3 regions of the Bradyrhizobium genosp. P genome follow, and region 1 is predicted to be linked to each of the others. Evidence: predicted binding sites of a transcription regulator. Region 1 holds the regulator's gene; each other region holds the start of a gene.
What was found. The regulator PhoB, encoded in region 1, activates phosphate uptake and scavenging genes when phosphate is short. The targets are predictions, from matches to a motif close to TGTCATNNANCTGTCAT.
Positions count from the first base shown of each region.

Region 2: the regulator PhoB is predicted to act here: its motif matches at 6,101-6,117, upstream of pstS (phosphate ABC transporter substrate-binding protein PstS).
Region 3: the regulator PhoB is predicted to act here: its motif matches at 6,776-6,792, upstream of ACP2YO_RS18300 (Orn/Lys/Arg decarboxylase N-terminal domain-containing protein).

Region 1 covers NZ_CP188195.1:959,510-969,256, reverse strand. Annotated here, with positions in the region: gene ACP2YO_RS04715 (GcrA family cell cycle regulator) at 359-868, shown strand; gene phoB (phosphate regulon transcriptional regulator PhoB) at 1,199-1,909, opposite strand; gene phoU (phosphate signaling complex protein PhoU) at 2,022-2,738, opposite strand; gene pstB (phosphate ABC transporter ATP-binding protein PstB) at 2,750-3,571, opposite strand; gene pstA (phosphate ABC transporter permease PstA) at 3,568-4,413, opposite strand; gene pstC (phosphate ABC transporter permease subunit PstC) at 4,418-5,407, opposite strand; gene pstS (phosphate ABC transporter substrate-binding protein PstS) at 5,624-6,634, opposite strand; gene ACP2YO_RS04680 (ATP-binding protein) at 6,769-8,073, opposite strand; gene ACP2YO_RS04675 (UPF0104 family protein) at 8,156-9,211, opposite strand; gene ACP2YO_RS04670 (hypothetical protein) at 9,511-9,747, opposite strand, start outside.
Region 2 covers NZ_CP188195.1:5,905,585-5,915,331, reverse strand. Annotated here, with positions in the region: gene ACP2YO_RS28705 (AMP-binding protein) at 1-965, shown strand, start outside; gene ACP2YO_RS28700 (hypothetical protein) at 1,221-1,592, opposite strand; gene arsC (arsenate reductase (glutaredoxin)) at 1,585-1,983, opposite strand; gene ACP2YO_RS28690 (aquaporin) at 1,980-2,675, opposite strand; gene ACP2YO_RS28685 (hypothetical protein) at 2,837-3,136, opposite strand; gene arsJ (organoarsenical effux MFS transporter ArsJ) at 3,156-4,421, opposite strand; gene ACP2YO_RS28675 (ArsJ-associated glyceraldehyde-3-phosphate dehydrogenase) at 4,418-5,461, opposite strand; gene ACP2YO_RS28670 (arsenate reductase ArsC) at 5,473-6,006, opposite strand; gene pstS (phosphate ABC transporter substrate-binding protein PstS) at 6,167-7,183, shown strand; gene ACP2YO_RS28660 (metalloregulator ArsR/SmtB family transcription factor) at 7,471-8,343, shown strand; gene glp (gephyrin-like molybdotransferase Glp) at 8,389-9,675, opposite strand; gene ACP2YO_RS28650 (arsenate reductase (azurin) large subunit) at 9,733-9,747, opposite strand, start outside.
Region 3 covers NZ_CP188195.1:3,760,997-3,770,743, forward strand. Annotated here, with positions in the region: gene ACP2YO_RS18270 (xanthine dehydrogenase family protein molybdopterin-binding subunit) at 1-108, shown strand, start outside; gene ACP2YO_RS18275 (ornithine cyclodeaminase family protein) at 233-1,177, opposite strand; gene ACP2YO_RS18280 (HdeD family acid-resistance protein) at 1,444-2,016, opposite strand; gene ACP2YO_RS18285 (dodecin) at 2,253-2,474, shown strand; one part of gene ACP2YO_RS18290 (IS630 family transposase) at 2,591-3,202, opposite strand; one part of gene ACP2YO_RS18290 (IS630 family transposase) at 3,204-3,539, opposite strand; gene ACP2YO_RS18295 (N-acetyltransferase family protein) at 3,796-4,356, opposite strand; gene ACP2YO_RS18300 (Orn/Lys/Arg decarboxylase N-terminal domain-containing protein) at 4,375-6,732, opposite strand; gene ACP2YO_RS18305 (cupin domain-containing protein) at 6,874-7,296, opposite strand; gene ACP2YO_RS18310 (tetratricopeptide repeat protein) at 7,390-7,968, opposite strand; gene ACP2YO_RS18315 (ester cyclase) at 8,229-8,615, shown strand; gene ACP2YO_RS18320 (adenylate/guanylate cyclase domain-containing protein) at 8,736-9,747, opposite strand, start outside.

The DNA of each region.
Region 1 (9,747 bases):
CAGGCAGTAACTGTCAATCGTCACGAAGCGGCCTGCCGGCAATGCGAAACGAACGCAATCCGGGGCATTCCGGTGCGGTGGAAAAGACTCATTGCAATGCATAAGTGTGGGAACATGTGGACGCGCTACCGCGGACTCTTGCGCCGGAGTCACGCCATATTGTAGCGTTTGGGCTGTCGGGTACGACATCTCGTGCGGCAGTACTGGACCCCTTAAGTAGACTTGGTTCTGCGTAGACGTTCGGGCGCATAGGCGCGCTCGGCGAGGGCTAAGGGATTCTGACCGCAGGAGTTTTTCGAGCTTTGGCTCGCAGCACCGCTCCAAGGACTGGCCGGTGCTAGGCGAAGGGAAAAATGCGATGACTGTATTGACCTGGTCCGACGATCGCGTCGAGCAGCTGAAGAAGCTCTGGGAATCCGGCCTGTCGGCCAGCCAGATCGCGGCGGAACTTGGCAATGTGACGCGGAACGCCGTGATCGGCAAAGTGCACCGGCTCGGCCTGTCGGGCCGCGCCAAGGCCCCCTCCACCGCCGCGCCGCGACAGCGCAAGGCACGCCCCGCGCAGCATATGATGCGGGTGGCGCGGCCAGTGTCGCGCGGCAATACTGCGCTGGCCCACGCCTTCGAGGTCGAGATGGAGCCGGATCCGATCGCCTACGACAACGTCGTTCCGATGAGCCAGCGGCTGTCGCTGCTCGAGCTGAACGAGGCGACCTGTCACTGGCCGGTCGGCGATCCCTCAAGCCCGGATTTCTTCTTCTGCGGCGGCAAGGCGCTCGGCGGCCTGCCCTATTGCGCGCATCATTCGCGCATCGCCTACCAGCCCGCCAACGATCGCCGGCGGCCGGCAGCAAAGCCGACGCGGTAAGGCAGAATTCGAAGTGCTGCGATTTTCGTCAGCGCCATCTCGCGGGGTCTCACGTTCGACGATGTGAGGTGAGCACGCGGGTCAGGCTCCCTCGCCCCCTTGCGGGGCAGGGTTGGGGAGAGGGGTAGGCCCCGAACTCCAATGCAAGACATGTAGCGAAGCTTGATCAATCGAACCGGCGAGACACTCGCTGTCACGGTTCGCGATCAATCGGCAGCGGAGCAAGCGGCACCCCTCTCCCTAACCCTCCCCCGCAAGGGGGGAGGGAACCCTGCCGCCGGTGGCTGCCTCACTAGGCCCAGACGACGGTGTGTTGCTGTTCGCGCAGCCTTACGGCTGCGGCTCGGCCTTTGCAAAACGATCGTCGAGTGCGTAGCCGGCACCGCGCACGGTGCGGATCGGATCCTGCTCGCGGCCGGGATTGAGCAGCTTGCGCAGGCGGCCGATATGCACGTCGACGGTGCGTTCGTCGATATAGATGTCGCGGCCCCAGACGCTGTCGAGCAATTGCTCGCGGCTGAACACGCGGCCGGGATGCTCGAGGAAGAACTCGAGCAGCCGATACTCGGTCGGGCCGAGATCGATCGGACGGCCCGAGCGCGCCACGCGGCGCTTCTCGCGGTCGAGCTCGATGTCACCATAGGTCAGCACGGTCGCAAGCCGCTCCGGGCTCGCCCGGCGCAACAGGCCTTTCACCCGCGCCAGCAGTTCCGGCACCGAGAACGGCTTGACGATGTAGTCGTCGGCGCCGGTGGCGAGGCCGCGCACCCGTTCACTTTCTTCTCCGCGCGCGGTCAGCATGATGATAGGGAGCTGCTTGGTCTCGGGACGCGCGCGCAGGCGGCGGCACAGCTCGATGCCGGAGAGGCCCGGCAGCATCCAGTCAAGCACCACAAGATCGGGAATGCGCTCCTTCAGCCGGGTATCGGCGTCATCGCCGCGTCCGACCGTCTCGACATCGTAGCCTTCCGCGTCGAGGTTGTAGCGCAACAACGTCGTCAGCGCTTCTTCGTCTTCGACCACCAGAATGCGTGCGCTCATCGGTTTGTGTTCTCTCTGTCCTGATCCGTTGTCCTGACGCGAACCGAAACGATCATCTCCTTGATGAGCACGTTCTTGCCGGAAAGCCGGTGCCCACTTCGCCAGATGGTGATTAGGTGCCCGGAACCGTGGTAGCGAAATTGGTCATGTCACCCTTTGGACGCTTGTCCATGATCTGCTGGCCCTCGATCATGTAGAACACGGTTTCGGCGATATTCGTGGCGTGGTCGCCGATCCGCTCGATGTTCTTGGCGCAGAACATCAGATGGATGCAGAACGAGATGTTGCGCGGATCTTCCATCATGTAGGTGAGCAGTTCGCGGAACAGCGAGGTGCAGATCGCGTCGACCTCCTCGTCGCCCTTCCAGACGTTCATCGCCGCCGGCAGATCGTGGGCGGCATAGGCGTCGAGCACCGACTTGACCTGCGACAGCACGAGGTCGGTCATGTGCTCGAGGCCGCGGATCAGCTTGAGCGGCTGGAAATCGCTCTCCAGCGCCGCGACGCGCTTGCCCATGTTCTTGGCGAGGTCGCCGATCCGCTCGAGGTCGGTGGCCACCCGCATCGCGCCGACGATCTCGCGCAGATCGATCGCCATCGGCTGGCGGCGTGCGATGGTCAGAACCGCGCGCTCCTCGATGACGCGCTGCAAGCTGTCGATCTCGATGTCGGCAGCGACGACGCGCTTGCCGAGCGCTACGTCGCGGCGGATCAGCGCATCGACCGACTCGGTGATCATGCGCTCGACCAAGCCACCCATCTCGGCGACCAGGCGTGTCAGTTCCTGCAGGTCGCTGTCGAATGCCTTGGCGGTATGTTCAGAAGCCATCGTCTATCTCCTCAGCCGAACCGGCCGGTGATGTAGTCCTGCGTGCGTCGATCGCTGGGCGAGGTGAAAATCTTGTTGGTGTCGTCGAACTCGATCAGTTCGCCGAGATACATGAAGGCGGTCTTGTCGGAGACGCGGGCCGCCTGCTGCATGTTGTGGGTGACGATCGCGATGGTGTAGTCCTCGGACAGCTCCTGGATCAGCTCCTCGACCTTGGCGGTCGAAATCGGATCGAGCGCCGAGCACGGCTCGTCGAACAGGATCACCTCGGGCCGCACCGCAACCGTCCGCGCGATGCACAGCCGCTGCTGCTGGCCGCCGGAGAGCGAGAGCCCCGACGCGTTCAGCTTGTCCTTGACCTCGTTCCACAGCGCGCCACCGCGCAGCGCCTTCTCGACGCGGTCGTCCATTTCGGACTTCGAGATCTTCTCGTAGAGGCGGATGCCGAAGGCGATGTTCTCGTAGATCGTCATCGGGAACGGCGTCGGCTTCTGGAACACCATGCCGACCCGCGCGCGCAACAGATTGAGGTCGAGCTTGGGATCGAGGATGTTGGTCTGGTCCAGCATCAGCTGGCCGACGGCGCGCTGGCCCGGATAGAGATCATACATCCGGTTGAAGATGCGCAGCAAAGTCGACTTGCCGCAGCCGGACGGGCCGATGAACGCGGTGACGCGGTTGGTGCCGAGCGTCAGGTTGATGTTCTTCAGCGCATGGTGCTCGCCGTAATAGAAGTTGAGGTTGCGTACCGTAACCTTCGGGGGCGCATCCGGCAGCGGCGCATGCGGAGCAACGTGGCTCGGGGTAGTCGTCGAAACGGAGAGCTCGGTCATTTTGCGGCCCTTTCGGCACCAAGGATGCGCGCGCCGATGTTGAGGGCGAGCACGGTGAAGGTGATGAGCAAAGCGCCGCTCCAGGCCAACTCTTTCCAGTAGGCATAGGGGCTCTGCACGAAGTTGTTGATGGTCACCGGCAGGTTGGCCATCGTCTTGGTCAGATCCAGGCTGAAGAACTGGTTCGACAGCGCGGTGAACAACAGCGGCGCGGTCTCGCCGGCGACGCGGGCGGTCGCCAGCAGCACGCCGGTGATCAAACCCGACCGGGCGGCGCGATAAGCGATCCGCTTGATCACCAGCGAGCGTGGCAGGCCAAGCGCGGAGGCCGCTTCGCGCAGCGGATTGGGCACCAGCAGCAGCATGTCCTCGGTGGTGCGCAGCACGACCGGGATCACGATGACCGCGAGCGCCAGACAGCCCGCGATCGCCGAGAAGCCGCGCATCGGCACCACGACGGCACCATAGATGAACAGGCCGATGATGATCGAGGGCGCGCTGAGCAGGATGTCGTTGATGAACCGGATCACCGAGGTGAGCCGGTCATGCCTGCCGTATTCGGCGAGATAGGTGCCGGCGAACAGGCCGAGCGGCGCGCCGACGCCGACCCCGATCACGGTCATGATGACCGAGCCGACGATCGCGTTGAGAAGGCCGCCTTCGTTCGAGCCGGGCGGCGGCGTGTTCTGGGTGAAGAGCTGCACGCTCAGCCCGGCAAGGCCGTTGTAGAGCAGCGTCGCCAGGATCAGCGCCAGCCAGGTGACGCCGAACGCCGCGGCACCGACACACAGCAGCCGGATGATGACGTCGGTGCGGCGGCGGGATTTGTAGATCGGGTTCATGGCGTCACTTCCCCGCCTTCTTTTCAAGCCGCATCAGCATCAGCCGCGCTCCGGCGAGCACGAAGAAGGTCAGCACGAACAGCAGCAGGCCGAGCAGGATCAGGGCGGACTGGTGCAGCCCGTCGCTCTCGGCGAATTCGGAGGCGATCGCCGCCGAGATAGTAGTGCCCGGCGCGAAGATCGAGGACGAGATGCGGAACGAGTTGCCGATAATGAAGGTCACCGCCATGGTCTCGCCGAGCGCGCGGCCAAGCGCCAGCATGACGCCGCCGATCACGCCGACCCGCGTGTAGGGGATCACGACGCTGCGGACCACTTCCCAGGTGGTGCAGCCCATACCATAGGCGGCCTCCTTCAGCACCGGCGGCACGGTCTTGAACACGTCGACCGAGATCGCGGTGATGAACGGCAACACCATGATGGCGAGGATCAGCGCGGCGTTGAACAGGCTGAGATAGGACGGCGGGCCGCCGAATACCGCGCCGAGCACCGGCACGCCTTCGAAGATCCTGATGATGAACGGCTGGAACGTGTTGGCCAGGAACGGGCCCAGCACGAAGAAGCCCCACATGCCGTAAATGATCGAGGGGATGCCGGCGAGCAGTTCGATCGCGATGCCGATCGGACGGCGCAGCATTTGCGGGCAGAGTTCGGTCAGGAAGATGGCGATGCCGAGCCCGACCGGGATCGCGATCATCATCGCGATGATCGAGGTCAGCATGGTACCGTAGATCGGGCCGAGCGCGCCGAGCACCGGCGGATCGGCCGAGGGCGCCCAGCGCTGCGTCCACAGGAAGGCGAAGCCGTATTCCTTCATCGCCGGCCATGCGCCGATGATCAGCGACACGATGATGCCGCCGAGGATCAGCAGAACGGAAATCGCGGAGATGCGGGTGATCCAATAGAAGGTGGCATCACCGAACTTGAAGGCGCTGAGGGCCTTGGCGCGATCGTAAGGTCCGGCGGCTTCCATCACATCGCCCTGAACAGCCATGTCTGCCACGCCAATTCCCTCTTTACTATTTGAAAGCTACGCAAACCGCTACGCCCCGAAGCGATCTTCACTGGCGTTTTCGCCGGCGCCATTCCGGTTGCGCCTTGTCAGGCGCGGGACCCGGGATCCGCTGTTATTGTGGTGATGTCGGAGCCGGGCTGGTCGCGACCTGTGCCGCCCCTTAAGGCGGCACAGGCTTGGTTCGAAGTGTAAGGCTTAGCTCTTGATGTCGGAGTTCCAGGTCTTCTCGATCAGCTTGATGACCGAGTCCGGCATCGGGATGTAGTCGAGCTCTTCAGCCATCTTGCCGCCCTTCTCGAAGGCGTACTTGAAGAACTTGAGGGCTTCCTGCGACGCGGCCTTGTCGGTCGCTTCCTTGTGCATCAGCACGAAGGTCGACGCGACGATCGGCCAGGACTTGTCGCCGGGCTGGTCGGTGAGGATCAGGTAGTATCCCGGAGCGTTGGCCCAGTCGGCATTCGAGGCGGCGGCCTGGAACGCTTCGTTGGTCGGCTGGATGGTCTTGCCGGCCTTGTTGACCAGACCGGTGTAGGTCAGCTTGTTCTGCTTGGCGTAGGCATACTCGACATAGCCGATCGAGTTCTTGGTCTGACCGATGTTGGCGGCAACGCCCTCATTGCCCTTGGCGCCGACGCCGACCGGCCACTCGACCGCCGTGCCGGAACCGATCTTGCTCTTCCAATCCGCGCTGACCTTGGACAGGTAGTCGGTGAAGTTGAAGGTGGTCCCGGAACCGTCAGCGCGGTGCACGACGGCGATCGCGTCCGACGGCAGCTTGGCATTCGGGTTGAGCTTCTTGATCGCAGCGTCATCCCACTTGGTGATCTTGCCGAGGAAGATTTCGCCGAGGGTCTGACCGTCGAGAACGATTTCGCCCGGCTTGACACCCTCGATGTTCACGACCGGAACGATCGCGCCCATGATCATCGGCCACTGGGCGAGACCGTCCTTCTGGAGCTGGTCGGCCTTCAGCGGGGCGTCGGTCGCACCGAATGTGACGGTCTTGGCCTGGATCTGCTTGATCCCGGCGCCGGAACCGATCGACTGATAGTTCACGCCGTTGCCCGATTCCTTCTTGTAAGCGTCAGCCCATTTCGAGAGCACGGGGAAAATGAAGGTCGATCCCGCGCCCGTAATGTCGGCCGCGAAAGCCGGCGTCGACACCGCCAACAAGCCGGCAGCGCAGATTGCCTTGACGAATTTCATGATGATCTCCTCGTGTGAGCGAAGCGCCAATTGCGCCCGATCGCGCTCACGCCGGTCCCATCTAGGAGCGGTCGGTGCCGGTTTTACGAAGGTTGGATGACAGTTGCATGACTATACTAAAGTATTGGAAATACTCAGCTTTGTGCTGGTACCGGAGTCTTCAGGCGGGGAAAACAGGCGGTAAAAGTGGCGCCGTTTTTCGGCACGCTTTCGATTAAAAGACGGCCGCGATGACGGTTAAGAATATGTTTCACCAAGGATAATCCGAGGCCCGTACCGCCCTGGTTCCGGCTGTCGCCGACGTCCACCCGGTAGAACCGCTCGGTCAGCCGCGGCAAGTGCTCCGGCGCGATGCCGGGGCCGAAATCCCTAACCATCACACGGACTTCGGGGCTGGCCTCGGTCTGCGCCGCCTGGCTCAGCGACACTATGACGCGGCCACCGGAGGCGCCGTATTTCAGGGCATTCTCGATCAGGTTCTCGAACAGCCGCAGCAGTTCCTCGCGGTCGCCGGCGATGGTGACCGGCCTCTCGGGCAAATCGATCTCGATCTCGACCTGGCGTTCGCTGGCCAGCGCCTCGAGCCCGTCGGCCACCTGGCGGACGATCGGCACGATATCGATCGAGGTTTCGGGGCGGACATGGGCCGAGAGCTCGACCCGTGACAGCGACAACAGGTCGTCGATCAGCCGCGCCATGCGGGTCGCCTGGCCGTGCATGATGCCGAGGAAGCGTTCACGCGCCCGGACGTCGTCCCGCGCCGGCCCCTGCAGCGTATCGATGAAGCCGGACAGCGCGGCGAGCGGCGTGCGCAGCTCGTGGCTCGCATTGGCGACGAAATCGGCGCGCATCTCCTCGACCCGCCGCAGCGGCGTCAGGTCGTGGAAGGTCATCAGCATGCACTTGTCGGTGCCGCCGAACTGCGTCGGCACCGGGACCGGCGTGATGACCAACTCCATCCAGCGATCGACCGGGACGTGGTCGGTATAGGTGGCGCGGCGCGGCTCGCTGGTCGCGATCGCCTCGCGCAGCGCGGTGATGATCTCGGGCGAACGCAGGGCAAATTGCGCCAGTTCATTCTTGCGCAGCGCCGGCGCAAGCTCGGCGGCTGCGGTGTTGAGGTGGATGACGCGGCCGGCGCGATCCAGCAACACGGCCGGATCCGGCATGCCGGCGACCACGGCGTTGACGGCGGCGGTCTCGACCGGATTGACGCCGCGGACATCCTCGCGGGACGTCGCATGATCGTGCAGCCGCCAGGGCACCAGGGCCGCGGCCGCGATGCAGGCGAACACCGCGCAGGCGCGCACCGGCGACAATTCGCCGAGCGCAACCACCACGCTGAGCGCAAGTGCTGCGGCCAAAAGGATGATCGCCGCGTGACGCAACCGGTCCGGCCACGGCGAGAAAATCGATGAGGGCGAATCGTCAATGGCCATCGCGGCGGCTTTCTTCCCGTCGGTTCATGTCGTCCTCAGGCGAGACCAGGCTTGCTTCGCAAGGAGGCATTCGGCCGCTGCGTCAGACGCCGGAATCACCACGCTTGCGGACATAGACCGCCTCGTGCTGCGGCCCGGCATGGGGACCCGAATCAGCCTGCGGCAGCCGCTTCAGTCGGGCGCTGAGAATAACCTCCCGAAACGTCAGCAAGATTACAGATATGACAAACGGCGCAATATAGTAGAGCAGCCGAAACAGCAGCATGCCGCCCAGCAGGTCCTCGCGGTCCATCTGCCAGAGGCCGACCAGCATGGCGGCGTCGAACACGCCGAGGCCGCCGGGGGAATGGCTGGCGAACCCGAGCAAGGTGGCCGACACGAAGATCACGGCGACCACGACGAAGCCGAGGTTAGGTTCATCCGGCACCAGCACATACATCGCCAGCGCACAGAAGCCGAGGTCGACGATGCCGATCACGATCTGCAACAGCGTCAGCGGGCCGCCCGGCAGGGTCACCGTCCAGGGGCCGCGGCCGACCACCCGCGGCTGGGTCCAGACCCAGACCACATAGGCGACGAGCGCGGTGATGATCGCGAACGCGAGGGCGCGATTGAGCCAGGGCGGTAGTTGGTCGATGTTCGCGGCCGCCTCCGGATGGTAGGCGATGCCGAGGCCGAGCACCGCGGCATTGCCGAGCCAGAAGGTCAGTCCGGCGAGGAAGCAGATCTTGGCGACATCGATCGCGTTCAGGCCCCAGGCCGAATAGATCCGATAGCGCACCGCGCCACCGGTGAAAACGCTGGCGCCGACATTGTGGCCGATCGAGTACGACGTGAAGGCAGCGAGCGCGTTGACGCGATAGGGCACATGGGCGTGACCGATCGCGCGCACGGCAAACAGGTCATAGAAGGTCAGCGTGAAGTAGCCTGCCGTGACGAACAGCGCGGCCAGCGCGATCTGGCGCGGCTCGGTGCTCTTGATCGCCTCGATCACCTCGTTGGTGTCGATGCCGCGCAGCATGTGATAGAGGACGTAGCAGGCGATGCCGATGACGGCGATGCTGACGACAACGCCAAGCCTGTGCAGGACTTGCTTCTGGCGCAGAAACGCGATCGCCCTGCGTATTGCTTCCTGCATCTAGACCTCGAATTGCGATCCTGCGCCGACGGCTCTCGGGCGAACCCCGCCGACGCTTCGCTGTTCCCTGCCCCCATTAGCGCGTTTTGGGCTGGAGTGGAATTCGTGAAGCGAGAATAAAACACGCTTGTTCAAGATATTAGGGACGATTCATGACAGCGGATGCACAAATTTGAGCATTTCGCGGCACGCGGACGAGGCTTTGTGGTGCTGGTGCGGCAGATAGCCCGCCAAGCCCTTCACACGTCACACCGGGAAAATACGGATAGCGACGCGGACCGCATCGCGGCGACGAAACGTCACCCAGTCGGTCTGCTGCTGCGCGAGACCACCCAGTCGCGCAGCCAGGAGCCTATCGCGCAGCCGCAGAGATAGAGTGCGAACATCACCAGCAAGAGATCGAGCCAATAGCCGAAGCGGCCGGGGACGATCCGCGTGAACGACGCGGCGACCAGCGCGAGAGCGAGCAGCGCCAGCAACCGGATCCAGAGCTTCGAGACGCCCTGCGCCCGGTGCACCACGGCGATCCAGCCCAT
Region 2 (9,747 bases), 4.9 Mb from region 1:
ATCATAGTGTGCCGGCCGGTTACGCGCTGCTGTGCGTGGCCCTTAGCAAGGATCCCGTTCTGAAACGCATGTTCTTTCATCGTCTCGAGCGAATGGTGTTCGCCGGCGCGGCGATTTCGGCGCCCGTGATGATGAAACTTCAAGAGCTTGCGGTCGAAGCCAGAGGCGAACGCATTCCGATCATGTCCGGCTACGGCAGCACGGAAACTGCGCCGACCATATGCATCTCCTATCGTCCGTGCGAAGGTCCCGGCGAGGTCGGTCTGCCGGCGCCGGGTGTCGAACTTAAACTGGTTCCGGCGATGGACGCCTTGGAGGTCCGCGTGCGCGGGCCGAACGTCATGCCCGGCTATCTCGGAATGCCGGAACTGTCAGCAGCAGCGTTCGACGAGGAGGGTTTCTACCGGACGGGCGATACCGTCACTTTCATCGATCCCGCCGATCCATCCCGCGGCTTGAGATTTTCAGGTCGGCTCTCCGAGAACTTCAAGATTGCCAACGGCACATGGGTGCTCGCGGGCAACCTTCGCGCAGCCATCCTGAACCGGATGGGCGGCGTGTTGCAGGACCTGGTCATTGCCGGTGAGGGCCACGATACGCTCGTCGCACTGGTTTGGCTCAATCCGGACCGTGCGAGAGCGCACGCCGCCAGTTCGATAGCTGATGCGAGCGTCGAAAGCCTCGTCGCGGACTCCGGCGTTGCAGGATACATCCGTCATGTCTTGAACGAACATAACCTTGCTGCGGGAACGAGCGAGCGGATATCGGCCGTTGCCGTCCAGACCGAGCCACCGTCATTAGCGGCGGGTGAAATCACTGACAAGGCATACATCAATCAACGCGCGGTTCTGAAGAACCGCGCGGCGGTTTTGGCTGCGCTTTACGGCAAAGGATATTCGCCGCACATCATTCGCCTTCATCCCCGTCCACGAGCGTCGATAACAGCGAATTCCGGGGCTGCGTGACCCACGTTCCCCATGTCACGCTCATGCTCATGCGTGGCGCGGTTGCAGCCCAATTCGAGGGCGGGTTTAAGCCGTATGTCGGGGCTGCGTTCTATCATACGTGGGAAGAACCAAAGAAGATGGACGATCCGAAAGCAGCATGCACGCCGTTTGCCGAGGGCAATGGTGGATCTGAAATATTCGGATCGGCTGCCGATGGGCAGCACCCTCGAATAGGAATGGTGGCGGCGGGTGCGACAAACCAAGGGCGCAACCCTAATCGGCCTGCGACAGGCGCAAACGTTCGGACAGCTTTTCGGCATCCTCTTTGCGCTCACTGTAACGGTCCGTCAGATAGGCTGAGACATCGCGCGTCAGCAACGTGAACTTCATCAATTCTTCCATGACGTCGACGACGCGGTCGTAGTAGGGAGACGGCTTCATGCGGCCGGAATCATCGAACTCGCCGAAGGCTTCCAGAAGCCGCGCCGCTTCTTGCGTCATAAAGCGGCTGAAGGAGCGCTGGCGCAGCGATCCGTACAGCAACAGGATGCGAGGCTTGTATAGCGACGGCGCCGCCCTCAATAGGGAAGAGTTCGGCGCGGAAAAAGCAGCCGGATCAACGTTTGGGAGGGCCTCTTCAACCATCGACCACTTCGCCGTCTTCTTTGACGAAGCGGCCGATGCGGGCCGGCAACAGGTCCAACACCGTCTCCGACGGCCGGCAAAGCCGCACGCCCTTCGGCGACACGACGATCGGACGGTTGATCAGGATCGGATGCGCCATCATCGCATCGAGGAGGGCGTCGTCGGTCAAAGTCGAATCGCCGAGGCCCAATTCCGCGTAGGGTGTGCCTTTCTTGCGCAAAAGCGCACGCACCGGAATTCGCATTGCGGCGATCAGTTCTTTCAGGCGTTCACGGGTCGGTGGTGTCTTCAGGTATTCGATGACGGTCGGCTCCTCGCCGCTCTGCCGGATCATGGCAAGCGTGTTGCGCGAGGTGCCGCAGTCGGGATTGTGGTAGATCGTAACGCTCAAAGCTTTGCCTCCTCTGAGATCGGGAAAGCGGCGGGATCCGGACGCAGCAGCCAAGAGGTCACGAAGAGACCCAAGATAGCTCCAACGAACTGGGCGAAGATGAAGCCCGGCAGGTCGGCCGGCCGGATTCCGGAGAACGTGTTCGTCAGCGAACGCGCGATCGCCACCGCGGGATTGGCGAACGACGTCGATGCGGTGAACCAGTATGCCGCGGTGATATACAGGCCGACCAGCCACGGAACGGATGGCTTCGCAAATCGCACGCCAGCGAGGATCGTGACGAGAAGACCGAACGTTGCGACCCCTTCGGAGAACCACTGGGCGCCGCCGGTGCGTGCCTTCAGCGACATGTCGATCAACGGCAACGCAAACATGCCGTGCGCGACCAGCGTACCGGCAATTCCACCGACGACCTGCACTCCTGCGTAAAGTGCCGCTTCCCGCACCGGCAGCTCGCCGCGCAGCGCGAATACGGCAGAGACGGCCGGATTGAAGTGCGCACCCGATATCGGGCCGAACAACGTGATCAGCACGACGAGTATCGCTCCGGTCGGCAGCGTGTTACCCAATAGGGCCAGGGCGACGTCCTTTGTCAGACTCTCGGCCATGATGCCGGAGCCGACGACGGTTGCAACGAGCAGCAGCGTCCCGAGAAATTCGGCTGCAAGCCTTCGGCTTAGATCAAAAGACATGAGACATACCCGATGCAAAAGCCCAATCGCCGTTGCTGGTAAGAACAATATCGCAAAAGAGGGCAGGCATCAGCACTTCCCTTGCTGGACAGCATGATTTGGCTTGCTAAGTCGCCGCAGAACCGATCCTTCCGAAAGAGGCGACGCCGCGACGAAGGGATTCACCGGCGCGCATAGACCATACCGACGGCCATCATGCAAATGCCGCCCAACGCCGCGCCAGTCACGGCTTGCAGGACGTAGACATCCGCAGGCCTGACCTCGTTGAGGCTCCCGCTTCCCGTTACCACCGTGACCGCGTATGTCTGCAGGAAGTACCCTCCCACGACGCCGGCAACTAAGCCGACGATCGTGTGTCCCCAAAATCCGAAGGCGTGGTCGTGGACGACCGCGGCCGCGATGTGAGCACCGGCGAATCCAGCAACGATCTGGATGCAAAGGCTGGTGGTCGTCCAAAGCATTGATCCATTCCTTGCTCGTTTAGGCGTGTGATCTCGACGCATCCACCGCCGGTACGTTCTCGGCCGGAGCAGTTGAGCCCGCGGTGAGGGGCAGGGCATAGGTGATGGCCCAACAGAGGAGAAGCATCGCCGCCGAGCCCGCGAGGCAACCCTCGATGCCTGCAAGCTGATATAGAACGCCGGAAAGCGTGATCCCAAGGAGGCGCCCCGCGGCGTTCGCAGCGTAATAGAAGCCGACGTCTTCGGCCGCTTTTTCTGATCCGGCATAAGCAAGGATCAGGTAGGAATGGAGGGACGAGTTGACGGCGAACGGCAGACCGAACAGCGCAAGCCCCACCATCAACATCAGATCCGGACGAGACACCGAGAAAAGTTGCATCGCTATCGCGAGCACAATGGGCACCGCCGCGAGAATGGCAGCCCAAAGATGAGCGGCCGGGATCTCCCGGCTTAGCCCGTCGGTGCTTCGGCGGACCATCGTGGGCGCTATCGCCTGAATGCCGCCGTAGGCGATGGTCCACGCCGCGAGAAAGCCCGCGACCTCCATGAAGTGCCAGCCACGGCCGTAGAGAAACACGGGTAGTCCTACTACGAACCAGACGTCGCGCGCGCCGAACATGAAAACCCGCGCAGCGGCGAGGAGATTGATGCTGCGGGTCTTAGCGAAGAGCTCCCGAATGGTCTTGGAGGATTTCGCCTTTCCGAGATTTCGTGGAAGCAGCACCAGCCCCGCGACGAATACGATGCCGAGCAGCGCGGCCATCAGCCAGAGGGCGTATCTGAATCCGACGAGCTGTAGCAGCAGGCCGCCGACGAAAAATCCCACTCCCTTCATCGCGTTCTTCGAACCCGTGAACCAGGCGACCCAGCGGAACAACTGACTGTTTCCGTCGGCGGACGTTGCCTTGATCGCCGACTTCGAGGCGGTCTTCGTCAGGTCCTTGGCTACTCCCGCGATGCCCTGAGCGATCACGACCCATGTCACGGACGCCACGACACCCCATCTCGGATCGAGCGCCGACAGCATCAACAGGCCGCCGATCTGGAGTATCTGTCCGATCGCGAGCATGCGCGGAATCCCGAAGCGCGACGCGAAATAGCCGCCCGCGAGGTTTGCGGCGACCCCGGCCGCCTCGTACAGCAGAAAGAGGAAGGCCAGCGTGAAGGGGGTGTATCCAAGCCGGAAGAAGTGGAAGAGGACGAGCATCCGCAGCGCGCCGTCGACGAGCGTGAAGCCCCAGTAAGAGGCCGTTACGATCAAATAGTTTCTGGCTGTCGATGTCATAGGCCCGCCCTCCAGACGATGTTGGCGAGATCGACCATTCGGCACGCATAACCGACCTCGTTGTCGTACCACGCGTAGACTTTAAGCAGCGTGCCGTCGGTCACCATCGTGCTTTGTGCGTCGACGATCGAACTACGCGTATCGTTCGCGTAATCGACCGAGACCAGGGGCCGATGTTCGATCCCCAGGATTCCCGCGAGCATGGTCTTCTCCGCGCCCTCGAACAGCTTGTTGACTTCGGGCGCGGTCGTCTCCCGCGCGACTTCGAAGACACAGTCGGTAAGGCTGGCGTTGAGTACGGGCACGCGGACGGCATGACCGTTCAGCTTGCCCTTCAGTTCCGGATAGATGAGCGAGATCGCAGTCGCACTTCCGGTCGTCGTGGGCTGCATGGACAGCATCGCCGAGCGAGCCCGCCGGAGGTCTTTGTGCGGCGCGTCAACGACGACGTTGGTGTTGGTGGGATTGTGGATCGTCGTAATCAGGCCGTGGCGGATTCCGATGGCTTCATGGATCACCTTGACCACTGGCGCAAGACAGTTCGTGGTGCAGGACGCCGCGGTCAAGAGTTTGTGGCGCTCCGGATCGTAGAGCTTGTCGTTGACGCCGACGACGATGTTCAGCGCACCCTCGTCTTTGACTGGTGCTGCGACGATGACGCGTTTGACGCCGCGATCGAAGTAAGACTGCAGCCGGTCCGACTTGACGAATTTGCCGGTACATTCGAGGACCACATCGCAGCCCAGATCCCCCCAAGGCACCTCGGACGGGTCGGCCGCTTCGCTGAAACCGATCTGGTGAGAGCCGATTCCAATCATGGTGCCGTCATTCACGCCGATCTTTTCGTGCCATCGGCCATGGATGCTGTCGAACTCGATGAGGTGCGCCGTCGCGTCAATACCGCCCTTGAGTTCATTGACGTGGATGACATCAAGTCGATTGGACCTGCGGGGATCGCCTTCGGGCCGGTGCATGCCACCGAATGCTGCGCGGAGGGCCAGCCGCCCGATACGGCCCATGCCGTTGATTCCGACTTTCATTGTTGTTCCTTCTAGGGGGAGAGGCGGTTGCTACCGCCGATCTCGTCGAGACGGGCTTTGAGGGCCATCCTGTCGAGCGAGGCAAACGGAAGGCTGGTGAAGATCTCGATTCGCCGACGGATCATCGCGTAGAGTTCGTTGAGCAGAGTGGTTTTTTCCGGCGCCGAGCCCGTGAACTTGGCGGGATCGGGAAGCGGCCATGCACCCGTAACGAAACGGCTGTCGACGTCGGGACAGAACTGTCCCTGCGGCGTGTCACAGAGCGCAATGATGAAATCCATTCTGGGCGCCTGCGGGCGCGTGAATTCGTCCAGGGACTTGCAGCGGAGACGGCCCACATCGTGTCCTAGTTTGCGAAGACGATCCAGAACCTCCGGAAGTGGCGCCCGAGCCGGTTCGGAGCCCGCGGAGTATGCGTGGAATTTTCCCTTCCCGATCTGCTCGAGGATGGCTTCCGCCATGATCGAGCGAGCGGAATTTTGCGTGCAGAGAAAGAGCACGTTGAACGCTGGTGTCACGACATCGGGAGCGAACGTGTCGGCCATTTTCCGTCTTCTCCATCGGCAGGTGACCACAATTCTCGGGCTTCCTCTTCTGCCCGTGTCGCGGCGGTCCCAGATCAGCGTTCCACAAAGCTCTTGTCACGTTCGCGTCAATCTGATCCTATATGTCGAGACATACAGACATATACGGCGGAGACGGCCAATGGGCAAGCGAATTTGGGTTCCCGCGATGGTGGGGCTGGTCATGGCGATGACCTCGCCGCTGCACGCGGGCGAGACCAATGGCTCCGGGTCAACGTTCGTTTTTCCGATACTTTCGAAGTGGGCGACGGAGTACCAGGCCAAGACGGGCGATAAGGTCAATTACCAATCGAACGGTTCCGGAGCTGGATTGCAGCAGGTGAAGGCAGGTGCGGTCGATTTCGGCGCCTCCGATATGCCGCTGCGGCCGGATCAACTGGTTAAAGCCGGCCTCGGTCAATTCCCGCTGGTCATCGGCGGTGTCGTACCGGTGGTGAACATCGAGGGGATTGGCCCTGGTCGGCTGCGGTTCACCGGAAGTGTCCTCGCGGATATTTTCCTGGGCAAGATCAAGAATTGGGATGATCCCGCCCTCAAGAGGCTGAATCCCGATCTCGCGCTGCCGGATGCGCCGATCACCGTCGTTCATCGCACCGACGGTTCGGGCACCACCTTCAACTTCGCGAACTACCTTTCCAAGGTCAGTCCCGAGTGGAAGGAAAAAGTGGGGGAGGGAGTGGCGGTCGAATGGCCCACGGGAGTGGGCGGCAAGGGCAACGAAGGCGTCGCCGCATACGTGGTCCTGGCCAAGAACTCCGTCAGCTACGTAGAATATGCCTACGCGATCAAGAACAAACTAGCTTATGGCTTGGTTCAGAATCATGCGGGACGCTTCGTCCAGCCGGGAGCCGAGACCTTCCAGGCCGCCGCAGCGAGCGCCGCGTGGGAAAACACCCAGGACTTCTATCGGATCATGACCGACGCTCCCGGCGAAAACGCGTATCCGATCACGGCGACGTCGTTTGTCCTGATGCCGAAACAACCGAAGGACCACGGCCGCGCGAAGATCGCGCTCGACTTCTTCAGATGGTCCCTGGAGAACGGGCAGGCTGACGCGGGCGCGCTCAATTACGTGCCACTGCCGGTCTCCTTGATCGAGAAGATTGAAAGATACTGGAAGAGCGATTTCGGGGCTTAATGCAGAAATGCCAGCATGCCCGGCCGGATCGACTTCGCGTCACTCGCACGGGTGAGAGGGCACTTGCGCGGTTTCGCCGCGACGCTCTTCGTCAGTGAGCGATTAAGCCCCTGACGTTGGCTGCGTCCAGCGGCTTCTTTATTGGCGATACGGTATATTGGGCCTGCGTAATCCGAGCCCGGGTGGAGACAGCCCGTGGCATGCCGCTCCTTTATGTCTGTTGCAGGATTCAACGCGTCCACTATCTTCGACGGATGCGTTATTCCCCGGGAAAGCGACCCATCGATATGAAGCCAGATCTGTTTACGACCGACGACGCCGTGGAGATGTTCGCCAGCCTGGCTCAGCCGACGCGGCTTGAGGCGTTCAGGCTGTTAGCGCGCTATCTTCCCTATGGCCTGCCGGCCGGCGATGTGGCCCGCCTCCTCGCCGTGCCCCACAACACGATGTCGACGCACCTTTCCCAACTTGAGCGGGCGGGTCTTCTCACAAGCCGGCGCGAAGGCCGGTCGATTATCTACGCGGCGAAGTCCGGTAAGATCGGAAGCCTGTTCGACGTCATGCTCGGCGAGATGCAGTCCTCGGGCGACGACGAAGCATTCCCGCAACGACGTCCCGCGGCGGAGAGTTCCAAGGGCTACAACGTGCTGGTGCTGTGTTCGGGCAATTCGGCTCGCTCCATCATCGCAGAGTCGATTCTGAACCGTGAGGGGGCCGGCCGCTTCCGTGCCTACTCGGCGGGGAGCCGTCCGCAGGAGCGACCGCATCGCCTAGCCGTCGAGCTTCTTGACAGTCTTGGCTACGAAACGGGGCACCTGCGTTCGAAAAGCTGGAATGAGTTCGCAGGTAAGCGCGCGACCGTAATGGATTTCGTCGTCACCGTCTGCGACGCCGCAGCGGGCGAGGAATGCCCGTTTTGGCCGGGGCACCCTTTGCAGGCGCACTGGGGAATTCCGGACCCCGCAGTCGTAAAGGGCACCAAAGACGTTCAGCGCGCCGCCTTTCTTGCCACTTATCGGCGGCTAACCGCCCGGTTGACGGCGCTCGTGAACCTTCCGGTCGAAAAGCTGGATCTCGCCAGTCTCAAGCGGGAGCTCGCCTCCATTGGCCGGATGGAGGGCGCGACGGAGGCAACCTTGTCGGCGCCACAGGCTGCATAGCCGAACTTCAACCCGCGCTATCGAGGATTGACACTTCCAGGTTGTCTAAAGTGCGAGAGGCATCGAAAAAGGGTGATAGTTCACCAGACTGTTCTCGGCGACGTTTCCTAGTTCGGCACCGATTTCGGCAAAGCCGTCGGCGTTTACCAGTGGTAACAGTCGAGCAGAGCCGCCACGACCAAGCTTTCCGATGCGAACGATCCCATCGGGACCAAAACCATCCACTTTCGCCAGTACAAATTCGGTGCGCCCGACCTTATGAACAAAGCTCTCCGCAGTTCGCGCGGAATATTGCATTGTCGAAACTTCAGTAGCCCCCAACATTCTCCGGATGAGGGGGCGTCCGAAGAGTAGGAAGTTGACCAGTGCAGCAACCGGGTTGCCGGGGAGGGCAAGCACCTGCATCCTACCCACGGAGCCTCTGCCGATTGGTTTTCCAGGGCGTAGCGCAAGCTTTAGGGTTTCACATCGCCCTCCGGCATCGATGATAGCTCCGGCGACATGATCGGCGTCGCTGCCGGCCACACCCCCGGAGGTAATCAATAGGTCCAGGTGGGACGCGGCGTCGAGCATCGTTCTGGCGACGGCCTCCCGCTCATCCGGTACGATGCCGAGGTCAGAAACGGCGATGGCCTCGGACGTGAGAAGCGAGCGAAGCATTGGTCCGTTGGTGTCGACGATCGAGTTGGGGCCGACTTCGTTGCCGGCTTCGATCAATTCATCTCCGGTTGAGAGAACTCCAACCCGGAGCTTGCGCTTTGTACAGGCCCGAGCGTTGCCGGACGCAGCAAGAATGGCAATGTGCCTTCCGTCGAAGACTGTTCCCTTCGCCACGACGATCGTACCGGTCGACACGTCCTCGCCACGCCCGCGGATGTTTGCACCGTAATCAGGCAGGAAGTGGAAGGTCACACCGGCCAAATGTCGTGTGCTGCGCTCTTCCAGCACGATGGCCGCAGCGCCATCCGGGACCCGGGCGCCGGTCAGTATCCTGACCGTGTTGCCCGGCCGGAGGGTGCCAGCCATCGTATGTCCCGCAGCGGTCTTCCCGACGATCTTGAGGGTTAGCGGCGATGGCCGGCGGAGATCATCTGCGTGCAGAGCGAAGCCGTCGACAGCGGAGTTGTCGAAGCGGGGTAGCGCGACCTCGGAAAGGATGTCCGTCGCCGCGACCCTCCCGAGCAGTCCGGTTAGAAGTGTCGTTTCAGTGCCGGCTATTTCGCCGACGCCGTCGAGCACGACGCCGCGCGCGACGGTTGGAGACATAAGTGTAGCGTGGGCGAGGCAGTCGTCGAAGGCGCGCGCCGTCGCGAGATCCGGTCGAACATTCATTGAAAGATTCCGCCGATCAAGAGGGCCGGGGAGCGCGTATGCGCTCCCCGGGGGGCGTCAGGTCGAGTATTC
Region 3 (9,747 bases), 2.8 Mb from region 1:
GCCAATGCCGTCTACAACGCGCTGGGCCGGCGATTCTACAGCCTGCCGATGTCGCCGCCGAAGGTATCGGCGGAGCTGGATGCGCCGGTGCAGCAGGCGGCGGAGTAGGGGCGTTCAACGGCGTAGCCCGGATGAGCGAAGCGACATCCGGGTAGAGGCTGTCCCGCATATCGCTGCGCTCATGCGGGCTACTCGCTGGCGTTAACCCCGGCTGCGGTGTTCGACGCGCCGTTCACCGCAGCTCCTTCCCCAACTGCGCAAACACCGTTTCGCATGTCATTAGATCCAGATGCCCGCCGCCGGCGTTCTTGAAGAAGGTGATGTCGCTATCCGACAGCCGGCCGGCGACCTTGCCGCTGGCTAGGTCGTAGTGGTCGCCGAGCACGTCGGTTTCGCTGATCGCACCGCTTGCAATCGGTTGCAGGATGTCGCCGACGCCGTCGAAGGCGGATACGCGGCGGTCGACGAACACGCGCGAGCGCCGCGCGGCCTCGTCGTCGGCCTCGCGGGTGTCAGGCGTGAAGCCGCCGACCAGGTCGAGATGGGTGCCGGGCCGCAGATTCGCGCCCTTGACCAGCGGCTCGCGCGAGCGGGTGCAGGTCGTGATGATATCGGCCTCGCGGGTCGCGGCGTCGAGATCGGTGACGGCTTCAGCGCCGATGCCTTCGCCTTCCAGCAGCGTCGCGAGCTCTTGTGCGCGCTCGATAGTCCGGTTCCAGATCTGGACGCGCTTGAGCGACGGCCGCACCGTGCGGTGCCCGCGCACCAGCCAGTGCGCCATCTCGCCGGCGCCGACCACGAGCAGCGTCTCGGCATCCTCCCGCGCGAGCTGCTTGGCGCCGAGCGCGGAGTCTGCGGCGGTCTTCCAATGAGTGATCTCGGAGGCGTCGATCACCGCGAGCGGCTGCCCGTTATTGCCGTCGAACAGCACGCAGACCGCCTGCACCGCGGGCAGCTTGCCGTGGGCGAGGTTGGCCGGAAAGCTGGTGTACAATTTGGTCATCATGAAGCGGCCGGCGTCGACGGCGCTGCGCGTCACCAGCTGCTGCCCCTTGTCGTCGCCGAGATAACCGTCCCGCACCGCGATCTTCGGCCGCCGGTGCGCGGCCTCGATGGCCTCGATCAGGATCGGAAAGGTCAGGACGCGGTTGACCTCGCTATCATCGATAAAATGCACGTCGTTCTCCCCGAAGGCGCTCTCGCGCGAAAGCCCATTCCCGGGATGGATACCGCGTGGGGAGGGGTAGTCAACCTGACATGCGCGCGGGCGGCGCGCTTGCCGTGCTGCGCGTCGATTCTGACGCAGGTGTCCAAGCAGCCGTGGTTGCAGTCGTCGTCGCCGTCGTGACATTCACCGGCGCTGGTGCGCGCCGCGGTGGAGGTCGGGCGATAGCGCAGGGCGCAGGCGGACTACGCTTTGCTAGCCCGCCGTATGACTAACCGTTACGTCCGGCGCCTCAGCGCCATCCCCATGCTGATCCAGCTGACGCCGGCGCAGATCAGGTCGACGCTGAGGAAGATGCCGAGCACGTAGAGGCTCGAGACCGGCCAGTGCGCGAGGATCATGGCGCCGAGCACCAGCGTGATCAGGCCGGAGATCGCGACGAGCCCCCAGGGCGACGCCGAATTCATGCCGAAGGCGAGGAAGATGCGGACGATTCCGGAGACGACCAGCGCGACGCCGAGGAACAGCGTCAAGGTCGCCGCCGCAAGCAGGGGATTTTCGAAGGTGACGAAGCCCGCCACGACGTAGAGCGCGCCGAGCAGGAGCCAGAAGATGAACTTGCCCCACGACTTGAACTGGAATGCGTTGATGATCTCGGCGACGCCGGCGACGATCATCATGGCGCCGACAAAGAACACGCTGACGACGGTGGCGAAGAACACGCTGCCGAAAGCGAGCACGCCTGCGATCAGATAGATCACGCCGAGCGCGACGATCCAGCCCCACTTCGCGCGAAGGTGGGCCAGTCCGGATCCAAGGCTGTGAGGAGGTGTGGCGGGTGAGCTGGACATGGTCGACATGGTATCGCTCCCGAAAAACTGCACCTGGTCATGCTACCATAGGCGGATGCGCGGACAAAGGCAGGCGCGCAGAAAGAGAGGTGCGCCTATGGCACCGAAAGCGACGCGACACGTTGATTCAATTCGTCGCGTGTGCTGCTGCGCAGCAATTACCGGCCTGCATCCGGACAAGTTTGGAGAAAATCGTTCCCACAACATCCCCACTGCTACCACCCAAGGAGGTCAACATGCCCGCCAGCCATGACACGGATCACGTCTACAAGATCCTGGAGCTCGTTGGATCATCGGACAAGAGCATCGAAGCGGCGATCGAGAACGCCGTCAGCCGCGCGTCGAAGACGGTCCGGGAAATGAAATGGTTCGAAGTCGTGCAGACCAGAGGCCACATCGAAGACGGCAAGGTTCGCCACTACCAGGTGGCGCTGCGGGTCGGCTTTACGTTGGAGTAGGGCGCTCTCAAGTGCGCGCGCGAATCTATCTCGCGCGTCAGGTGAGCATGCAGCTTAAGCTCGCTCTCCCGCCTTCGCCAAGGCTACGGCGGACATTTGTGATTCACTAGAGCGTTTCACGATTTGGCGGAAGCATAACCTGCGTTGGCGAAATAGTTGCTGCATTCGCGGGGCTGGATAGTTGCAACAAGGTCGCCGATGTGACGCCAAGTGTCTTCGAGGGTGCGCTTCTGGGCGATGCGCATCCAATGCTTGATTTTAGCAAAGGCCTGCTCGATCGGATTGAGGTCTGGTGAGTAAGGCGGCAGATACCAGAGCCTGGCGCCGGCGCCGCGGATGGCGCGGCGCAGAGCGGCCGACTTATGGCTGCCGAGATTGTCCATGATGACGATGTCGCCCGGCTTGAGAACGGGGATGAGCTGCTGTTCGACGTAAGCTCGGAAGCACTCGCCGTTGATTGGCCCATCGAAGACGCAAGGGGCCGTGAGGCCATCGCAACGCAGAGCGCCGAGAAAGGTCAGCGTTCGCCAGTGGCCGTGCGGGGCAAAACCTCCCACTCGCTCGCCCTTCGGTCCCCATCCGCGCAGCGGGGCCATGCTGGTTTTGATCCAGGTCTCATCGATGAAAACCAGGCGCTGGGGATCCAGGCTGGCCTGCCATGACCGCCAGCGTCGCCTCCGACGCGCAACGTCAGCGCGGGCTTGCTCGAGGGCGAACAGCGTTTTTTTTGAATCGCAGCCCTTCGCGCCGCAGGAATGTCCAGACCGCATTGTGAGAGACCTTGACCCCGCGCGCAGCGAGTTCGTCCTTCAACTTGTGCAGCGTCAGATGCGGTGTCTGGCGAATCCGCTCTTTGATGAACGCGCGGTGCGGTTCCAGCACCGGCTTCCGGTGCCCGCCCATTTTGCCCGGCGCCACTGAGCCGGTCGCCCGGTAGCGCTGCGACCACTTCACTACAGAGGACACTGCAACACCAAACCGTGCCGCCACTATACGGCAGCTCTCGCCAGTTGCCACCGCTGCCACCACGCGCTCTCGCAGGTCATTGGAAAGAGGTCGGCCCATCAGATGCTGGCCCCCAGCCCAGCCAGCATCTTGAATCACAAACCGCCCCTCAGGGGAATCCCTCCCGATTCATCCTAGCCATGAACCGCTCTAGTCGCGCAACAAACTCGCCGTCGTCCCGGCGAAGGCCGGGACCCATACGCCGCAGTCCGCGGAAATGGCACAAGCGGCGTCGGCTTCTCTCACAACTCAATTCGGTGGTTATAGGTCCCGGCCTTCGCCGGGACGACGGCGGGTGGGTGTTTCGCTTGCCCCATCACCTTCTCGACAGCGGCGCGGGCGGGGGCGGCTCGGTGCTCCCCGCGGCGAGCGAGCGCTGCATCATGACGCTGTCGGACCAGTGGCCGTAGCGGTAGGCGACGCTGGGCAAATGGCCGACGCGGGCGAAGCCGAACCGCTCGTGCAGCGTCAGCGAGGCGGCGTTGTCGGAGTCGATATAGCCGATCATCTGGCGGAAGCCCGCCGCGGCGCAGGTGTTGATCAATTCCTGCAGCAGCTTTCCGCCGACGCGCTGGCCGACATATTGATGATGCACGTAGATCGAATGTTTCACTGTATAACGGTAGGCGGGGCGCTTGCGGAACAGCACGACATAGGCGTAGCCGACCACCTCGCCATCGCAGACCGCGACCAGATGCGGCAGGCGGGTGTTGCGCAGGTTCTTGCGACGGTCGCGCAGATCGTCGGGCTCCGGCGTACCGCTATCGTCGACGCTGTCCTCGACGCCATGCCGGATATGGCGGCGATAGATCGACAGCATCGCGTCGACGTCGCTGTCGCGCGAGGCGCGCACAGTGATCTTGTGGTCATTCTCCATTGCGTGCAGTCCGTCCGCTTATTCCGATACGACGTAAGTATAGAAGCGGACGCGGCCGGACGCATCGATTTCCTTGTAGACGCCCTGGATCTCGACCTCGAAGCCGGGGAATGCGTTGAAGCTCGCCTCGAACATCTTGAGATAATCGATCATCGGGCGGCTCTGCTCCGACAGACGCTCGCCGGGCACGATGGTGGCGATGCCGGGCGGGTAGACCACGAACGGTGTCGCCGCGACGCGGCCGAAAACCTCGTCGATCGGCAGATAGTCGACATCGTTGCGGATCAGATAGCGCGACGCCTCGCGCGGCGACATCACGATCTCGGGCAGGTGCTCGGGCAGGAACTGCTTGGCCTGCAACGTGCTGACGCCGGCGTCGCGGAAAAAACGGTGCATGTCGCCGCAGAGGTCGCGCAGCCGCACGCCGGCATAGCGGCCCGGCCGCCGCCGATAGAATTCGGGGATGGCGTCCTCGAGCAGGGCGTTGTCGTCATGCAGCTTCTTGAAGGCGACCAGCCCCGAGATCAGCGTGCCGGCCTTGCTGGCCTCGACGCCGGGCGTCAGCAGGAATAGCAGGGAGTTGAGGTCGTTCTTCTCGGCGACGATGCGGTTCTCGCGCAGATATTGCGCCACCACGGGTGCGGGGATGCCGTGGTCGGCATAGGCGCCGGTGGCGTGATCGAAGCCCGGCGTTAGCAGCGTCAGCTTGTTCGGGTCGGTCATGGCGAAACCCGCCACAGTTTCCGGGAAGCCGTGCCAGGTCTCGCCGGGATTGAGCTGCCAGTAGGACGGGTTGGTCGCGAGCTGGTCGGTCGAGATCGTCTCCCAGGCGACGTTGTGTACGCCGCCCTCGCGCGCGACGTCCGGGATCATCACCCTATCAGGCACGAACGGCTCGAAGAACCAGCGCCGCTCGGCGCGCGTCTCCTTTTCCTCGAACTCGCGCTTGACGGCGCGGATCTTCTTGCGCAGCTCGATGCCGAGCCGGATCGTGTCGTCCCACAGCACTTCGCCGGATCGTCCCTTCATCATCTGCGCGCCGACGTCGAGCGAGGCGAACAGCGGATAGAACGGCGAGGTCGAGGCGTGCTGCATGAAGCTTTCGTTGAAGCGGCGGTGCTCGACGCGACGCTTCTGACCCTTGATGTGGCGGTCGCGGATGTGGATCTGCGAGGCCTGCGAGAAGCTCGCGAGCTGCTTGTGGGTCGATTGCGTCGCGATGATGCCGGGCGCCTCGGGGCCGAGATCGGACAGCCCCATCGCGAAGCGGCCGGTATAGATCGGGTGGAATTTCATGAAGCCGGCCCAGGCCTCGTCGAACAGGATGTAGTCGCAGAGATGGCCGATCCGCTTGAGGATCATCTCAGCGCTGTGGATGGTGCCGTCATACGTGCACTCCTCGACCACGGCGACGCGGAACGGACGCTCTTTCTTCCAGGCGTTCTCGTCCTTGACCAGTGGGTGCTTGCGGATGGCGTCGCGAAGCGCGCTTTCGTCGAGCAGGTCCCAGCGCATCGGGCCGATCAGGCCCCAGGCGTTGCGTACTGTCGGGACATAGACCGGAATGCCGCCGCCGATCATGAGCGCGCCGTGATGGGCGGCCTTGTGGTTGTTGCGGTCGAACAACACGAGGTCGCCGTCGGTGACGAGCGAGCCGAGCGCGACCTTGTTGGAGGTCGAGGTGCCGTTGAGCACAAAATAGGTCTTCTCGGCGCCAAAGATTCTGGCTGCCTCCTTCTGCGCCTTCAGCGCCGGCCCCTCATGGGTCAGGAGGTCGCCGAGGTCGAGCACGGAATTGTCGAGGTCGTCGCGGAACACGGCCTCGCCGAGGTGCTCGACGAACACCCGGCCGATCGGGCTGCGGCTGTAGAACACCCCGCCATTGTGCCCCGGGCAGGTCCAGAGCTGGTTGCCTTCCTCGGCATAGTCGACCAGGGCGCCGAAGAACGGCGTCTTCAGGTTCTCGGCATATTGCTTGAGCCTGGAGATCAGGTTCTTGGCGATAAACGGCGGCGTTTCCTCGGAAAGGAACACATAGCCGTCGATGAAATCCAGCACCTCGACCGGAAGGTCCTCGAACCGCTTGCGACGTATCAGCAGGATGATCGGGAAGTCCAGGCCTCGCCGGCGCATCAAATTGATCAGCGCCGCGGTCTTGCCCTCAAGCCCCTTCTTGCCCCAGTCGACCACCATGCAGCCGATCGCGGCGTCGGTCTGCACCGCGATCTCGGCATCTTCCAGCTTGCGGGCGCGGACCACCTCGAAGCCGGACCGCTCGATTTCGGTGATGATCTGGTTGAAGCGGATGCCTTCGAGGTCGTCGGCTTCGAAAACCGGGGCGGCGAACAGGAAGTTGAAGCGTTTGAAGTAGTCCATGCGTGTCCTCGAACTGGTCCGGCTGAACCTGTCCGCACAATTCATGACAAGCAGATGACAGTGCAGGCGGGGCTGTTGGACGGGCTGATCCAGCGGAAATGTGAGACGCTCAGGTGTTCGGCCGTACTGTCCTGGAGACGATCAAGGGGCCACCGGCACCAGGCCGTAGCGAAGCATCGTCTGCTTCATCTTCGCCGGATCAGGCGCGCCGCCGGCCAGCAGCGCAGCCATTTCCCTGAAATATTGCGGCCCGAGCGCGCCGGGGCTCAGCATGCAGAGGCAGGTCGCCGGACTATCCGAGCGGTTGGTGAAGCTGTGGACGATGCCGCGTTTGATGAACACGGTTTCGCCGGGGGCGAGATCGATGTCCCGGCCGTCGACCTGCCAGGTCGAGACGCCGGACAGGCCGTAGATCGTCTCGTCCCAGTTCTCGTGATAATGCGGGATCGGCATCCGCGCATTCGGCTGCAACGTCATCTCGAAAAGATCGATGCTGCCGCCGGTGGTCTCCTTGCTCTGCAGGAATCTGAGCTGCAGCGCACCGATTTCAATCGATTCGCCCATGGTAGCCTCGCGAGGTTAGCGTGCCACGATAACGGATGGCACGCAGCGAGGCCAATCGCGCAATCTACCGCCCGGCGACAGCCCGGTCGCGGGTCAGTACACGAGCGCGGTGCCTGGCGGTTTTTCGAGCGCCGCCGCCAGCGTGCGATACTCGTCGCAGTCGGTGCCGCAGATCGAAGCGATCCGGCTCAGATGGTATTGCGCCTGATCGCGATTGCCCTGTTCGAGCTGCCACAGGCCGTAATAGTTCCACGTCAGCACATGGTTCGGATCGGCCTTCAGCGCGCGCTCGTACCAGACCTGCGACTGCTTGTAGTCGCCGAGCTTGCGATAGGAGTAACCGATCAGATTGGCGACGTTCGGATGATCGTCACGCCCGAGCGCATGCAATTGATCGATCGCGCCGGCATAGTCGTTGCGTTCGTAGATGGTCGCATAGGCCGTGCGGTAGCCCGCGCGAAATGCCGGATCCTCGAGGGTCGACTGCTTGGCGGGCTTCTTCTTTTGCGTGGTCTTCCTGTCCTTCTGCTGGGGAGGGGGCGGCGGCGGAGAACTGTAGTCTGCGCCTCCACCTCCCCCTCCAGCCGCCAGGGTGGCTTGCGGTGCGCAAAGGATGATCGGCGCCGCGAGGGTCGCCGCAAGCGTTGCAAGCTTCATCAGTGACTTGGTCATGCAAACCTCCCGATTTCGGATTGGGCCGTCGTGGGTCAGAAGCAACAACTCCCCGTCGCCGCAGACATTCCCGGCGGTCTGAAAAAATCTTTGCGGCAATGGAGGCGAAACTAACTTTCATGTCAGAATCTCGATGTGCGACGGCACGGTGATATTGGGTGGACGGGAACGGAGTCGATGTCCGGGAAATTGTTGGGCGAGGGCGGGAGCTGACCTCGTCCCTCTTTGACGACAATCGCGGAACCACAGGTGCAGGGACCATGAACGGGACCGATCTCGCCGACATCTACCGAAACTACATCGCCTGCCTGAATCGGCAGGACTGGGCGCAGCTCGGACAGTTTGTCGACGCCGACGTGCGCCACAACGGCCGGCCGTTCGGGCTCTCAGGTTATCGCGCCATGCTGGAGCAGGACTTTCGCGACATACCGGACCTTCGTTTCAACATCGATCTGCTGGTTTGCGATACGACCCGTGCCGCAAGCCGGCTGACGTTCGACTGCTCGCCGAAGGGAGAATTCCTCGGCCTCGACGTCAACGGCAGGCGGGTCTCGTTTGCGGAAAATGTATTCTACGAATTTCGCGGCGGAAAGATCGTGCAGGTGTGGTCGGTCATCGACAAGGTGGCGATCGAGGCCCAGCTCTAAGAGCGTTTTCAAGCGAAGTGGATACCGGTTCGCGTGAAGAAAACGCGTCAAAACAAGAATCTAGAGCCCCGTTCCGATTTGATCGGAACGGAAACGGCTCTAGCGGGACGCAAACGGCGGCTATTTATGCTCCAGATGCCACGCGCCATCCCAATCCGCCGCGGGGGGATTCTGTCTGAACGCCTCGACGCGCGCCTTGAATGCCATCGACGGCCCGTCGCCCGGCACAGCGTCCAGCGCTGCCCCAAATGCGCGCTCCGCGTCGTCCCAACGGCGCTCGCGATAGGCCTCGAGTCCGTCGGCGTAGTGCTGCCGGAGCTCTGCCTGTGCCGGCGTCAGCTCGCCGATCTTGGCCAGGATCTCGAACACGGTTTGCGGCTGGGTCTGGCCGACCACGACCAGCCGGTCGATCTCGCGCAGCTCGATCGTCGCCGCACAGGATGCGGCGGTCGTTTCCGAGATCAGGCAGCGGCTGCCGTAAAACTTGTTGGCGCCTTCCAGTCGTGAGGCGAGGTTCACGGTGTCGCCGAGCACGGTGTAGCTCATCATGAATTCGGAGCCGATGCTGCCGACCAGCACCTCGCCGGTGGCGATCCCGATCCGGATGTCGCAGTCGGTCGGGATCGCGCGCACGCCGAGCAGCTCGGGCAATTCCTTGCGCAGCTGGGCGACGCGGCCGGTCATGTCTATCGCTGCAAGGGCCGCGAGATGGGTCTGCTCGGATTCATCGACAAAGGGGGCTCCCCAATAGGCCATGATGGCGTCGCCGATATATTTGTCGATGATGCCGCGATGCGCATGGATCGGCTCGGACATCGTCGAGAGATAGAGGTTCATGATCTTGACGAGGCCGCGCGGCGTCACGCCTTCGCTCAGGGTGGTAAAACCCTTCATGTCGCAGAACAGCACCGTCATGACACGGCGTTGTCCCTCGGTCGCGGCGATCGCGGGCTCGTCGAGCAGCCCTTCCGCGACACGCGGGTTGATGTAGCGGCCGAAGGTTTCGCGGATGCGCTGGTTGTGGCGCAAGGTCTCGATCATGCGGTTGAAGGCGGCCGAGAGCTGGCCGATCTCGTCCTGCGTCGTGATCGTGATGGCGCCGTCGAGCCGGCCAGCCTCGACCTCGCGGGTG